One region of the Janthinobacterium sp. GW822-FHT07H10 genome, then DNA from elsewhere that is predicted to be linked to it. Evidence: predicted binding sites of a transcription regulator. Region 1 holds the regulator's gene; the other holds the start of a gene.
The links. Region 1 encodes LexA, which represses DNA repair genes until DNA is damaged. Its sites were predicted from a motif close to ACTGTATNNNNATACAGT; they were not measured.

Region 1 (7,464 bases):
GTTGCCCCAACGCCACCAAACCCGCCGTATCGAGCAGCGACAGCTTGGCCAGCACGACGGCGTTATAGGCCACCGCATATCGCTGCGGATCGAAGGCGCCGTCCGTCACGCGCATCTCGGCGCGCACGCGCGCGGCAAGGTCGGGAATCATCAGCAGATTCTTGTCATTATGGCGCTCGGGGCGGCTGAAATAGTCGTTCAGGGCGGCATCGTCCATGTCCTTGCTGAACAGCGCCAGGATATCCTGCAATTCGCGCGGCAGCAGGCGGTCGAAGATTTCCGCCACCAGGCGGTCCTTGGCGCTGGCAATCTGCTCGTCGCGCCAGGCGCGGATCTCGGAAGGCGTCGGCAAGCCGAGCAGGTCCCCGGCAAACGCCAGGTCCTCGGCCAGCTTGAGCGCCCGGTCCACCGCCCAGACCACATTCCTGGCGCCGTCGCGCAGCTCGCACCCGGACAGCTCCTGCGCCACACCGAGAATACTCATGTGATAGCAATCGAACCAGCGCGACAACGGCTCGGTCGCGCTGGCCGCCCGGTCCGTGGAATTGAGCAATGACTGGCTCGTCGCCTTCACATATTCGCGCATGGCAACATCGACATCATTGCGCCAGCCCATCAGCGGCCCCTTGATCGGCGACGTGTTCTGCCCCATGCGCTGGCTGAAATCAATGGCGGCATTGCTGACGATCTGCACCAGCTTTTGCGATGCCACCGCAGCATCGCGCACGGCGATGCTGGCCTGCAACAGCTGCTGCCGCTTGGCCGCCAGCTTGCCATTGAGCGAGCCCAGGGCCGCATTGACCGAGCCATTGATGGAGTCGATCACATCGTTTGCCTTTTGACATGCATGATAGCCGAACGGATCCTGCCATTTTTTCGGGCAACTTGCCTTGCGGCGCAACTCGCTTTCCTTGCTGGAAATCTGCAGGTGCAGCTGGAGTATCTCCTGCTCGACACTGAACACGGTCTGCGTGGCCTTCTTCACGCCGCTGAACAGGGCATCGTCAAGATGCTGCGTGGCATTGACCAGATCGTTTGCCAGGGACTGGATGCGGTCCTCGCCCGCCTGTACCTTGGGGATGATGACATTGGCCTTGTCGATGATCTTTTGCGCGTCGTTCGACGACAGCGCCACGCCCCAGTTCGACGCAAACAGCCGCACGACCGCGACGTCGAGCTGGTTCCAAGCAGGATTGACCACCATCGCGTCGATGGATTTGCGGTAGGCATGGTAGGCCGCCAAATGCCGTCCATACTTGCCGCGGCTGTATTGCTCCTGCACCGTATCGTTGAGCACCAGCGTGTCGCGCACAAACGTGCCGAATGCATCGCTGGGCTTGATCAAGGCGCGCACGGCGCCAAGCTGCCTGCCCGTGTGGTCGCGCAACGGCGGCGTCAGCCTCCCGATAAAGCCCTCGAGCGCAATATGCCGCTGCTCCACCAGCGTTTCATCGGCCAGGTCAAAGATGTCTCCCGCATACTGATTGACATACGTATGGGCGAACATGTCGGCCGAGGCATGCCCCAGGTAGCCATAGGCGTATGCCGTGCCCGCGGCGTTGCCCCTGGCGCTGTTGAGCAGGAAGCGCAGCCAGTCGTTGGTCTTCCAGCCGTCTTCGATGCCGGGATGGACGATGGTTTGCCCGACGAGAATGTCCGGCGCCGAGTCGGGACCTATATTCCCCAGCAAGAACTCCGTCTGGTTCGCCAGGATGGCGCTGCGCACATGCGCGGGCACTTCGAGGGTGACGGGCTTTCCCTGCAATACAATAGTGATCTTGCCATCGTCCGCCAGATCGTTGATGACCTGCTGCCCCACCCAGACATGCGTGCCCAGGGTAAAGGCGCACGCATTCCCGGCAAACAAGATGCCCAGCAAGCCAGCCAGCAAGGTGAAACGCTTACCACATCGGTCGATCATGGAATCCTTTTATAGTTTTACGGATGAAGAGAGGCACACATGGCCCGGATGCCACATTGCCAAAAAAATATCATGCGCATACTAGCAGAGAAAATTGCAAATTGGCAATAAATTGAAGTGATCGCGCCAGGAACAAGCCGATCGTTGAATTATTTTGCGAAATGGTGAAATTGGGCTTGCATAGTCGGCGATACTGTACAAAAATACAGACTGTTCATATAGACAGCATTTTAGTATGCACCCACCGCTCATGATCAAGCTGACAGCACGACAAGAACAAATCCTGAACCTGATCAAGGACGCGATTGAAAATACGGGCTTTCCTCCCACCCGCGCCGAGATTGCCAATGAATTGGGTTTTAAATCGGCCAATGCGGCCGAAGAGCATTTGCAGGCCCTGGCCCGCAAGGGCGCGATCGAGATTTCGCCAGGCACGTCGCGCGGCATCCGCCTGATCGGCGCGGCGGCCGAAACGCTGCCATCGAAGGTGCCGGCAGCGCTGCTGATGTCGCTACCGCTGATCGGCCGCGTGGCGGCCGGTTCGCCCATCCTGGCACAGGAAAACCTGGAAGCGAGCTACAACGTCGACCCTGCCCTGTTCTCGGCCAAGCCCGACTTCCTGCTGAAGGTGCGCGGCTGGTCCATGCGCGACGCCGGCATCATGGATGGCGACTTGTTGGCAGTCAAGAAGGTCGACAGCGCCAAGAATGGCCAGATCGTCGTCGCCCGCATCGGCGACGAAGTCACCGTCAAGCGCTACAAGAAGACGGGCTCCGTCATCGAACTGCTGCCGGAAAACCCCGATTTCAAGGTCATTACCGTGTCGCCGGAAGACGAATTCGCCCTGGAAGGGCTGGCAGTTGGCTTGATGCGCAGCTGGCATTGATTTTTCCTGGCAGCTGTCGCACGTAAAACGCAAAAAGGGCCGCAACAGTCATGCTGTTGCGGCCCTTTTTTATCGCCCGGGCGTTTTATGCCTCCAGCGCATTACGGAAATCCTCGAGCAGGTCCGCCTCGTCCTCGATGCCGACGGAGACGCGGATCAGCGATTCGGCGATGCCCATGCTGGCGCGGCGCTCGGCGCCCATCTCGTAAAAGATCGTGTGGGCAACGGGAATGACGAGGGTGCGCGTGTCACCGAGGTTGCTGGCCGGGATAGCCAGGTTCAGGCGATTGAGGAAATCGAAGCAGTCGATGCCGTCTTTCAACTCAAAGCTGAACAGGGAGCCATAGCTGCGGAACAAGTCCGTTGCCAGCGCGTGCTGCGGATGCGAGGCCAAGCCCGGATAATGCACGGCAGCCACGCGTGGATCCGCCTGCAGCATGGTCGCCAGCGCCAGGGCGTTGGAGCAGGTACGGTCCATGCGCAGGGCCATGGTTTCCGCGCCGACGGCGATATGGTGCGCCGCTTCCGGTCCCAGCGAGGCGCCGAAGTCGCGCAAGGCCTTGGCGCGGATTTGCGCGATGCCCCACTGGGCCGGCGCCGCCTTTTTATAATTGTCAAAGATGTTCGGATATTGCGTCCAGTCGAACACGCCCGTGTCCGTCAAGCTGCCGCCCAGTGCATTGCCGTGGCCGCCGATGGACTTGGTCAGCGCATTGACCACCAGGCCCGCGCCCACGGCTTTCGGGCGGAACAAATACGGCGTCGTCATGGTGTTGTCGACGATATACAGGATGCCTTTTTCGCGGCACAACTCGCCGATCTTCGCCAGGTCGGCGATCTGCGTGCGCGGATTGGCGATGGTTTCGACAAACACGATGCGCGTGGCCGGCGTGATGGCGGCCGCCACGTTGGCCACATCGGTGGCGTCGACGAACGACACGGCCATGCCCTGCCCCGTCACCGTCTGCCACAGGCTGTTGGTGTTGCCGAATAGAAAAGCCGACGACACGACGTGGTCGCCCGCGCGCAGCAGCGCCTGCACGACGGCGCCGATGGCGCCCATGCCGGTGGCGAAGCACAGCGTGGCCACGCCGTCTTCCATCTTGTTGACCTTGTCTTCCAGCGCGGAAACGGTCGGATTGCCCTGGCGGCCGTAGCGGAAGCCGGGCTCCTTGCCCTGGAACACGGAAGCGAGCTGGCGCGCATCGCCGTAGCCGAACGCGACGGACGTGTGCACGGGCTTGTGCAGCGAACCGTGTTCGATGCCCTTGCGACGGTCGTTATGCAGGATGGTGGTGGTAAAGCCGTAAGTCTTGTTGTCGCTCATGGTCGGGTGGTGCGCAAGGCAGTGAAAAAGTCAGACAAAAAAAAGCCCGGCGCAGGCCGGGCTGGACGATTATGCTTCCGTCGTCGCCAGGTTCAGGTTCAGCTGGGAACGTGGCGTATCCTCGGGCGCTGCCGCCTTCGGATGGTGGCGCGCGTACTCCAGGCGGTCCAGGTATTCCTGCGACACGTCGCCCGTCACGTACACGCCATCGAAGCACGACGCCTCGAAACTGGTCAGGGCCGGGTTGACGTCGGCAATCGCCTGCTTCAGCGCACCGATATCCTGGTACACCAGGTAATCGGCCGTGATTTCGCGGCACACTTCTTCCGTCGTGCGGCCATAGGCGATCAGCTCGTCGCGCGTCGGCATGTCGATGCCGTACACGTTCGGGTAAATCACCGGAGGCGCGGCCGAGGCGAAGATGACTTTCGTCGCGCCCGCTTCGCGCGCCATCTGCACGATTTCACGGCTGGTGGTGCCGCGCACGATGGAATCGTCGACCAGCAGCACGACCTTGTCCTTGAACTCGGACGGGATCGCGTTGAGCTTCTGGCGCACGGATTTCTTGCGCGCCGCCTGGCCCGGCATGATGAAGGTGCGGCCGATGTAGCGGTTCTTGATGAAGCCTTCGCGGTACTCGATGTTCAGCGCCATGGCCAGCTGGATGGCGGCCGGACGCGAGGAATCGGGGATCGGCATGACCACGTCGATATGCACGCCGGGCAATTCGGTGCGGATCTTTTCGGCCAGGTATTCGCCCATTTTCAGGCGCGTGGCGTACACGGAGGCGCCGTCGATGACGGAATCGGGACGGGCCAGGTAGACGAACTCGAACACGCACGGGTTCAGGCTGGCGTTGTCGGCGCACTGGCGGCTGTGCAATTGCTTGTCGGCATCGATGAAGACGGCTTCGCCGGGGCCGATGTCGCGCACGAAGCGGAAGCCCATGCCTTCCAGGGCCACGGATTCGGACGCGATCAGGTATTCGGCGCCCTGCTCCGTTTCATTGATGCCCAGGCACAGCGGACGGATGCCGTGCGGGTCGCGGAAGGCCAGCAAGCCCACGCCGGCGATCTGCGCCACGGCAGCGTAGCCACCCTTGACGCGACGGTTCAGCACGGTCACGGCCTTGAAGATGGCGTCCGGGTCCAGGTTCAGGCCCGTCGTCGCTTCCTGGATTTCATGCGCGAGCACGTTGAGCAGCACTTCCGAGTCGGAATCGGTATTGATGTGGCGGCGGTCGTTCTTGAACATTTCCTGTTTCAACTGTTCCCAGTTGGTCAGGTTGCCATTGTGCGCCAGCGTGATGCCGAACGGCGCATTCACATAAAACGGCTGTGCTTCCTCTTCGCTCGACGAACCGGCCGTCGGGTAGCGACAGTGGCCGATGCCCGTTGTGCCTTGCAGCGAACGCATGTTGCGCGTACGGAAGACGTCACGTACGAGGCCGTTGGCCTTGTGCATGGAAAACATACTGCTGTGATTGGTCGCAATCCCTGCCGCGTCCTGGCCGCGATGTTGCAAGAGCAACAATGCGTCATAGAGCAATTGATTGACAGGTTGATGGGAAACGACGCCGACGATGCCACACATGGTGTGCTCCTAAACTGTGCTACTGATTTTAAAAAAATTTCAAAATTTCACATGCTGCGCGTAGGCGGCAGGCAGATAAGGCTTGATGGCGCGCGCGCCCTGTTCCGCGACCGGGCTGAGCAGCGCGTTTTTCCAGAATGGCTGCTGCGGGATGGACGTCATGCCACACAAGATGACGGCGGTCAGCACGATCACAAGGCCCCGCGCCAGGCCAAACAGGCTGCCCAGGGTGCGGTCGGCCAGGCTCAGTCCCGTCACCTTGACGAGCGCATCGACCGTCATGGACAGCAATCCCATCAGAATGCGCACGCCGATGAACAGCACCACGAAAGCGAGCAACAGGCGGATGGCTTCGCCCGGCACGGTTTCCGGCAGGAATTTCGCCAGGGTGGCGCCATACGCGTTGGCAATGACGAAAGCCACGATCCAGCTGACCAGCGACAGTATTTCCTTGACCAGGCCACGCATCATGCTGATCAGCACGGACGTCACCAGCACGAACAGCACCAGGTAATCGAAGATCGTCACGCGCGTTCAGCCTTGCATCATCACGCCGGCACCAGGCTACCGCCCAGGCCCAGCTTTTGCAGCTTGGCGCGCGTCTTTTCCGCATCGTCGCGGCTGCCGAACGGCCCCACTCGCACGCGGATGCGCTCGCCTGCAGGGCTGGAGACTTTCTGCGTATACGACTTGATGCCCGCTTCGCGCAGTTTTTCCTGCAATTCGTCCACCTTGTCCTGCGTCGCCAGGGCCGCCACCTGCACCACGAACTTGCCGCTGCCGGCGTCGTGCGCCTTCTCTTGCGGCTTGTCCAGCGGCTTGCCTTCCAGAATCGCCAGGGCGCGCGCCGCATCGTCGGCAGACTGCGCCGGCTTGGCCGGTTTCGCTTCGGGCTTGGCTTCCGGCTTCACTTCATGCTTGGGCTCGGGCTTGGCTTCAGGCTTGGGTTCGTGCTTCGGTTCCGGCTTCGCTTCATGCTTCGGCTCGGGTTTCGGTTCGGGCTTGACGGGTTTCGGTTCCGCTTTCGGCTCCACATAGGCGGGCTTGGCCGGCACGGGCTGGGCCGCGGCCAGCACGGGCGCCGGAGCAGGTTTGGCTGCCGGAGGCAGCGGCGCATCGACGATTTCCTCGGACTGGTCGAGGCCATTGTTCGCTGCCGACGCCTGGGCCGGTACGGCCTGCACGGGGGCGGGCGCGGGCGCGGCGGCAACCTTCTCTTTCGACGGAATGTCGATGGCGATATCGTTGACGGGCGCCTTCGGCTCGGAGTCGAGCAGCATCGGCAAGCCGACGGCCACGCCCAGGGCCAGGGCGATGGCCCCGACCAGGCGGCGGCGCGCGCGTTTCTTTTCAGGCAAGACCGGATCCGGCGCTTCCTTGCCGCCACGGCGCGAACCACCGCCACCGGCAGTGTTGGCGGCGCGCTTGCGGGTCGGCGACTGTGCTTCGCCAGGGACATAAAAGCCGCTGTCTTCGCCAGAGGATTCTTGCTTGTTTTTAAACAGTTTCGAGAACAAGCCCATGCGTGATTTTCAGTCGAGTGCGTTTCAGTGAAGTGAGGATTTTCGGGCCTTCATCACGCCGGCAACGGTGAGGAAAGAACCAAAGACCACAATTCTATCATTCTCACCGGCCCGGCTCATTGCATTTGCAAAAGCTTGTGCCGGATCATCGAAAATAGACACAGTATGCTCGCTGCTGTCGGGCTTATCTTCGAGCATGATTTGCACCTTGGCC
Region 2 (7,464 bases), on a different contig from region 1:
CCAGACTGCCCTTCCGACGATACTTTTTAGCTGCCGCGTGCTGCCTGTGCGCCGCTGCCGGCCCCGTGGCGTGGGCCGCCGCGCCGCAGCCCGTGGTGCTGTATGGCGACGACGACTATCCGCCGTATTCGTATGTCGAAAACGGCCAGCTGAAAGGCATTTATACGGACATCGTGCGCGAAGCCGTGCAAGCCATGCCGCAGTACCGCGTGCAGCTGCGCCCCGTGCCCTGGAAGCGCGGCGTGCTGATGCTGCAGACGGGCGACGCGTTTGGCCTGTATCCGCCGTATTCGTGGCGCAGCGAGCGGCCGTATGTGCGCTATTCCGTACCCCTGCTGATGGAGCAGCTGGTGGTGTTCTGCAATCAGGACGTGGTGGCGAAACGTGCGCTGCGCCAGTGGCCCGCCGATTACGCCGGCCTGCACATCGGCGTCAACGCCGGTTTTCTGCTGGGCGACGCGGGGCTGACGGCGGCCTTGCGCTCGGGGCAAATCGTGCTCGACGCGGCCAAGGGCACGCGCACGAATTTGCTCAAGCTGATGCGCGGACGCATCGATTGCTATGTCAGCGACCGCCTCTCGGCGCAGTGGGAGTTGCAGCGCATCCGGCGCGCTGGCCAGGCCGGCACGCCGATGCAGGCGATCCATGAAACGGCGCAGCTGGCCGGCCAGCAAGGCCACCTGGGTTTTACGCAGCGCCAGCCGGGCGCCTATCCCTATCGCGATGACTTTATCGACCAGTTCAATGCCGCCATCGCGCGCATGCAGGACAGTGGGGCGATCCGCCGCATCGTCGAGCGCGCGCTGCAACCCTGATGCACCATGACGGAGAAAACCATGAAAAAATTGCTGTTCCTGAGCGTGCTCGTGCTGGCCGGCTGCGTGGGCCGGTCCGAGAATGTTGTGCCGGTTAGCCACTTCGACACGAGCAAGTATCTGGGGAAATGGTATGAGATCGCACGCCTCGACCACTCGTTCGAGCGCGGACTCAGCCACGTGACGGCCGATTACAGCCTGCGCCAGGATGGCGGCCTGAAAGTGGTCAACCGTGGCTACAAGGATACGGACGCGGCGTGGAAGGAAGCGGAAGGCAAGGCCTATTTCGTCGACAGGAAGGACGTGGGCTACCTGAAAGTGTCGTTTTTTGGCCCCTTCTACGGTGCTTACGTGGTGTTCGACCTGGACCAGGACGGCTACACCTATTCCATGATCAGCGGTCCCGATAAATCGTACTTGTGGTTGCTCTCGCGCACGCCCACCATGGACCCCGCCTTGCAACGGCGCCTGATCGAGAAGGCTAGGGGCCTGGGTTTCGACACGCCAAAATTGATTTATGTAAAGCAAAACTGAGTATTCTTGCCTGCCGCTCATACGCGGCGGCATCCCGCCTTCTGGTTGTTGCTTTTCTGCATGTTATTTCTTGCAATGCCACCCTGATTCACTCACAATCAGCACCAAAGTAGTGCGTGTGCGGCGCCACGGCGCCGGGCAGAACTGCGTCCCCCAGTCCCATTCGCGATTGTCTGGCGGCAAATGCTTGCTATAGTGAGTTGTAGCGGTATCTGACCGGCGGCATCCGTGCATTGTTCTTTCAGATAGGAATCTCGTAATGAAAAACCTCAAGATTGGCGTGCGTCTCGGTGGTGGCTTTGCCGCCGTATTGCTGCTGCTGACTTCCTTGACCGTGGTGGGCATCGTGCAGATGCAAAGCGCCAGCAAGGAAACCGATCAGCTGGTCAACGTGAAGGTGCGCAACGAGCGCCTGATCGGTGAGTGGACCAAGGTCATCGAGGTCAATGCGGCGCGCACGGCCGCCGCCTGGAAGGTCAGCGACCCCGAGCACCAGAAACAGTTCGAGAAGGAAATGGCAGCTTCGTCCGCGCGCGCCACGGAAATTCAGAACGATATCGGCAAGAGCCAGCTGAGCGCCGAAGAGCAGGCGCTGTACCAGGAAGTGTTGAGTACGCGCAAGGCATACACGGAAGTGCGCAAGGACGTGTTCAAGGCCAAGAACGCAGGCGACCTGGAACTGGGCAAGCGCCTGTACGAAGGCGACATGGCCGTCAAGCGCGACATTTACCTGGCGTCGCTGAAGAAACTGGAAGTGCTGGAAGCCAAATTGCTCGACGAAACGGCCGCGCAGATCCGCTCGCGCTATGAAAACGGCCGCATGCTGCTGATCTCGCTTGGCGTGGCCGCCATCCTGCTGGGCATCGCCTGCGCCTACTGGATTACGCGCTCGATCACGCGCCCCATCACGCGCGCCGTGGAAGTGGCTGAAGCCGTCTCGGCCGGCGACCTGACCAGCCATATCGTGGTGGAAAGCCGCGACGAGACAGGGCAATTGATGCATGCGCTGAAGAACATGAATGACAAGCTGGTCGGCATCGTCGGCCAGGTGCGCGCCGGCACGGATTCCATTAGCACGGCGTCGAGCGAAATCGCCGCCGGCAACCTCGACCTGTCCTCGCGCACGGAAGAGCAGGCCAGCTCGCTGGAAGAGACGGCCTCATCCATGGAAGAGCTGACCTCGACCGTGAAACTCAATGCCGACAATGCGCGCAGCGCCAACCAGCTGGCCATCGACGCCTCGCAAATCGCCAGCAAGGGCGGCGTGGTGGTGTCGGAAGTGGTCAGCACCATGGGCTCGATCAATGATTCCTCGCGCAAGATCGTCGACATCATCAGCGTCATCGATGCCATCGCCTTCCAGACGAATATCCTGGCCCTGAACGCGGCCGTCGAAGCTGCCAGGGCCGGCGAGCAGGGCCGGGGCTTTGCCGTGGTGGCCAGCGAAGTGCGCAACCTGGCGCAGCGCTCGGCGGCGGCGGCCAAGGAAATCAAGGGCTTGATCGACGATTCCGTGCAAAAGGTCGAGGCTGGTTCGCAACTGGTGGACAAGGCGGGCCGCACGATGGATGAAATCGTGCAAAGCATCAGCCATGTGACGCAAATCATGAACCAGATCACGGACGCCAGCGACGAGCAGCGCGCCGGCATTGAGCAAGTCAACCAGGCCATCGGCCAGATGGACCAGGTGACGCAGCAGAACGCGGCGCTGGTGGAGCAGGCGGCCGCGGCGGCCGAATCCATGCAGGAGCAGGCCGCCAAGCTGGCCGACGTGGTGGGCCTGTTCAAGCTCGATGCTACGCAGCAATATGTGTCGGCGAGCGTGTCCCCGAACGTGTCCGCCCGTCCTGCCGCCAAGCCTGTTGCCAGGTCTGCCGTCAAGCCCGCCGCGCGACGGGCCGTGACCGGTGGCGCCGCGGGTTCCACCGCCACTTTCGTCGCCCACTCCGCTGGCGGCCCGGCAAAGGTAGCAAGGCCGGACGCGGCGCGCACCAGCACCCCGCGCGCGCCGGTCGCTTCGGGCGCCGACGAGTGGGAAGAGTTTTAAGCGGTTTTGAGTGTTTAAGTGTTGTTTTGAGTGTTTAAGTGTTTTAGGCGGTGCTAAGCCGTTGCCTTGAATCGAGTTGGCGTGCATCGCCTGCTGGCAGTTTCCAGCGGTTGCTAGCAGTTACTGGCAGTGCTTGTTGCCAGTGCTTGTTAGCAGTCGTTTGGTTAGCAGTTGTTTTACAGTTGTTTTAAGCTGTACCTCGCGCCAACATTTCCGCCGGCATGGCGTGGGCGCTACAATCGCGGCTTGAAGAACCCCGCGAACGTGCTCCGCCATGACCACCAGCAGCAACCATCCATCCTCCCAGACCCCGGCCGCCACGCAAGTGGACGCCGCCAAACCAGCGGACGCCAGCAAACTGGCGCCCCCCCTGGCGCAAGCCGTGGCGCCATCCCCGACGCAAGCTGCCAGACCAGCTGACGTCACCAGGCCAGCTGACGCCACCAGGCGAACCGACCCCGCCAAACGCGCACGCTGTCCGGTCTGCCTGCGCGCCGCAGCCAGCTGTATCTGCCGTTGGACTTCCCCCGTTGCCCACGCGGTGGAAGTGCTGATTCTCCAGCACCCGCTGGAGGTACACAATGCCAAGGGCAGCGCCCGCCTGCTGCACCTGAGCCTGCCCAACAGCCGCCTGCTGACCGGAGAGCAGTTCGCCCCCGGCACCCTCGTCACATTGCTCGCTGGCAAACAAAACATATTGCTGTATCCAGACACGCCTGGCGACCGTTCGCTGGGCATCGCACCGCCGCCCGCACTGGATCCGGCTACCTTGCTGGACCCGTCACAGCTGCGGCTGGTGGTGCTCGATGGCACATGGCGCAAGAGCCGCAAGATGCTGTACCTGAATCCCCTGTTGCAACAAATGCCGCGCCTGCCGTTGCGCGATACGCCAGCCTCCCACTACCTGATCCGCAAGGCGCACGCACCAGACCAGTTGTCGACCCTGGAAGCGACTTGCTATGCCCTGATGCAGTTAGAGCAGGACGCGCCGCGTTTTGTTCCTTTGATCACGGCATTTGACGGTTTTGTCGCGCAGCAGTTGAGTTATGTCATACCGCACGGTGAAAAAGCTTGAAAGAGCATCACGGCAGCCCTTGATCTTGCCCCGCGAGCGGCATAGTATACTGTACGTATATACAGTTGATGGGGCCGTTCATGAAAGCAATCATTCCACAGCATGATGACAGTTTCGCCGGGCAAGCCATGTTGCCGCCCCAGTCGCTGAAAGCCCTGAAGGGGCGTGGCGCCGTATCAAATTTGCAAGGACGCTACGAAGTGCATGCGCGCGACGGCTTCGATGACGGCTGGGGCGTGGCTGGCGCGGACGCGGACGCTGAAGGGGAGGGTGTCGCGCCATGGAAGAAGCAGGTCAACGACGAGCAGGCGCGCACCATCCTCACGCGCAACGCTTCGCCCGATTTGCCGTTCAATGTGTCCCTGAACCCGTACCGGGGCTGTGAACATGGTTGCATCTATTGCTTTGCCCGTCCCACGCACAGCTACCTGGGCCTGTCGCCGGGTCTCGACTTCGAAAGCCGCATCTATGCCAAGGTGAATGCGCCGGAATTGCTGCGGCGCGAACTGGCCAGGCCGTCCTATGTGCCGGAACCGATCGCGCTGGGTGTGAATACGGATGCCTACCAGCCGTGCGAGCGCGAGCGGCAACTGACGCGGCGCGTGCTGGAAGTGCTGCACGAATGCGAGCATCCGGTGGCGCTGATCACCAAATCCTCGCTGATCGAGCGCGACATCGACTTGCTGGCGCCGATGGCGGCCAAGCGCCTGACCGCCGTGGCCGTCACCGTCACCACGCTCGACCCGGCCATCGCGCGCACGCTGGAACCGCGCGCTGCCGCTCCAGCGCGGCGCTTGCGCACGATCCGCACCTTGACGGACGCGGGCATTCCCGTGGGCGTCAGCATCGCCCCCATCATTCCTTTTGTGACGGAACCGGAAATCGAGCAATTGCTCGAAGCCGTACGTGACGCGGGCGCCATCCACGCCCATTACGTCGTGCTGCGCCTGCCGTGGGAAGTGAGTCCCCTGTTTCAGCAATGGCTGGAAGCGCACTTCCCGGAACGGGCCCAGCGCGTGATGAACAGGGTGCGCGAAATGCGTGGTGGCAAGGATTACGACAGCGCCTTCGGCACGCGCATGCAGGGCGAGGGCGTATGGGCCGACCTCATCCGCCAGCGCTTCGAGAAGGCCGTGCACCGCCTGGGTCTGCATGGCAGGGGAGGCCGCTTCAAGCAGCTTGACTGCACCCAGTTCCGCCGTCCGCTGGTGGTGCCGCCGCTGGGCGCCAAGGCGAAAGGGAGCAATGCGGGGCAGCTGGATTTGTTTTAGGGAAAACCAATATAGAACTGGATCGTAACAATTATGAGAAGATCAGAAAACGCATCGCTTGAGTGGTAACTGGCGGCATTTTTTTGTCATGGGTTAACTACATTTCGACATTGTTTGATCATGATTATTGGGAGATGCAATGGTTCCCCTTTGCACTCCAACGCCTTACGATCCCATTCGCATCTAGTGTGAACATTACCGTGCACGAAAAAGAAATATTGCTTGCTGGCCCTTGGCTCTGAACATAGGTCGTGGATTGTTGTGCGTAGTTTCCAGTTGTTTGTCGGATGCCTTGATTGAGCGTTAGATTTCCGCTTGTATTAGTTGTTACCGGCTGCACCGTGATGGCGCCAGGCAGCATAATATCTGATCCACGGGTGTATTGAATAACACGTGATCCATCTTGTAGAGTGTAATTGCTTTGGGGGATACCATACGTCGATATCACGGATATTTCCGGCTGACCGATGAATCCGTCCATCTTTGCAGAAAATTTCTCCGATGTTGCGCAACCAGTCAGGCCCAAAAACATGAGAGCAACATAAATAGGTTTCATAAGTGAGCATGATGGCTGAGGGAGTTGCCACCTTAACATTCATTAATATGCAGGACAACTTGCATATAAATAAAACGATGAGACTTAGGGCTTCTGCAACAAAAATAGCTCAATAGTGAAGGCTTGATAAATATTGGAATTTTATTTCGGCGTAGGAATCGTGTTGCTGAATTTCGATCTTTGGACCCGATAGCGCAAGCATCGCTTGCCGCTGGCTAGGTAGTTCAGGCCAGACGGTAGGCAGGCAGGAATGGCGGTGCAGCAGTCTGCCAGCATGGTGATCATATGAGCGACGGCCGCGTGCTGCGCGATCGCGTCTTCCAGGGCCTAGGGCAGGTCGCAGCCTTTGAGGGCAGCCGTCAGTATTTGCTGCGTGGTGTCGAAGGCTATCTGGCCACGTGCTTCGTGTGTTGTTCCGGATCATCTTTGGAGAATTCCCTGGCGTGCAGGCTCCAATTTTCCGTTTTAGCAGCCCGTTTGGCCATGATGGCGCGTTAGCTGTATCAGATGACTGACCCTGGTTCTATTGTTTCAGTTCCCGGCACTGTCTGCCGTGCCGTCCTTGATCTGCGCCAAATGCTGCTCGATGGCGAAGACGTGGGGGTCGCTCTTGCCCAGTTCGCGCAGGGCGCTGGCCAGGTGCAGCAGGTAGTCGCTGTTCGGGCCGCTGGGGCCGGCCGAGCGGGCGATCTGGCGCGCGATGTCGAGTTCGGGCGCGGCGCCTAGGAAGGCGGCGTTTTCTTCATTGGCGATGTAGACGAGGCCATCGACCTTGCTGCCATCGTCGAAGGTGATCTCGGTGGCCAGGCGCAAATAGCCGTTCTTTTCGCGGTGGTCGAGGTGGGCGAAGACTTCGGGCGTGATCAGGTAAGCCATGCCGTCGCACACGGCGCCCGCCTGCGGCACGATGGTGGCGACCCGGCCCGGTGCCATCGGCGTGCCGCGGTGGTCGTGCGAACCTTGCCAGAAGCGCCGCGTCCAGCCCTTGATGCTGGCGGGACGCCGCTCGAGGTAAGGGAAGTCGGCCTTGTAGATCAGCGAGCCATAGCCGAACAGCCAGACTTGTGCATGGCCGTCGAAGGTGTTCATGCGCTGGTTGATGGCGATGGTGGCGGCGTCGATGGGCGACAGGTCGTTGTGCGCAGGCTGGGTCATGGCGTAAGCGG

Region 2: AC1RDJ_RS27315 (PA0069 family radical SAM protein) is a predicted target of LexA. The motif match lies at 4,520-4,537, and genes of this name have one in related genera.

Annotation. Positions count from the first base shown of each region.
Region 1 covers NZ_JBXAKS010000008.1:189,150-196,613, reverse strand. Annotated here, with positions in the region: gene AC1RDJ_RS19075 (zinc dependent phospholipase C family protein) at 1-1,921, opposite strand, end outside; gene lexA (transcriptional repressor LexA) at 2,172-2,807, shown strand; gene AC1RDJ_RS19065 (cystathionine gamma-synthase family protein) at 2,893-4,134, opposite strand; gene purF (amidophosphoribosyltransferase) at 4,204-5,727, opposite strand; gene AC1RDJ_RS19055 (CvpA family protein) at 5,767-6,255, opposite strand; gene AC1RDJ_RS19050 (SPOR domain-containing protein) at 6,276-7,250, opposite strand; gene folC (bifunctional tetrahydrofolate synthase/dihydrofolate synthase) at 7,275-7,464, opposite strand, start outside.
Region 2 covers NZ_JBXAKS010000021.1:33,260-40,723, reverse strand. Annotated here, with positions in the region: gene AC1RDJ_RS27335 (substrate-binding periplasmic protein) at 1-815, shown strand, start outside; gene AC1RDJ_RS27330 (lipocalin family protein) at 837-1,349, shown strand; gene AC1RDJ_RS27325 (methyl-accepting chemotaxis protein) at 1,609-3,396, shown strand; gene AC1RDJ_RS27320 (tRNA-uridine aminocarboxypropyltransferase) at 3,779-4,471, shown strand; gene AC1RDJ_RS27315 (PA0069 family radical SAM protein) at 4,600-5,742, shown strand; gene AC1RDJ_RS27310 (hypothetical protein) at 6,584-6,796, shown strand; gene AC1RDJ_RS27305 (gamma-glutamylcyclotransferase) at 6,830-7,420, opposite strand.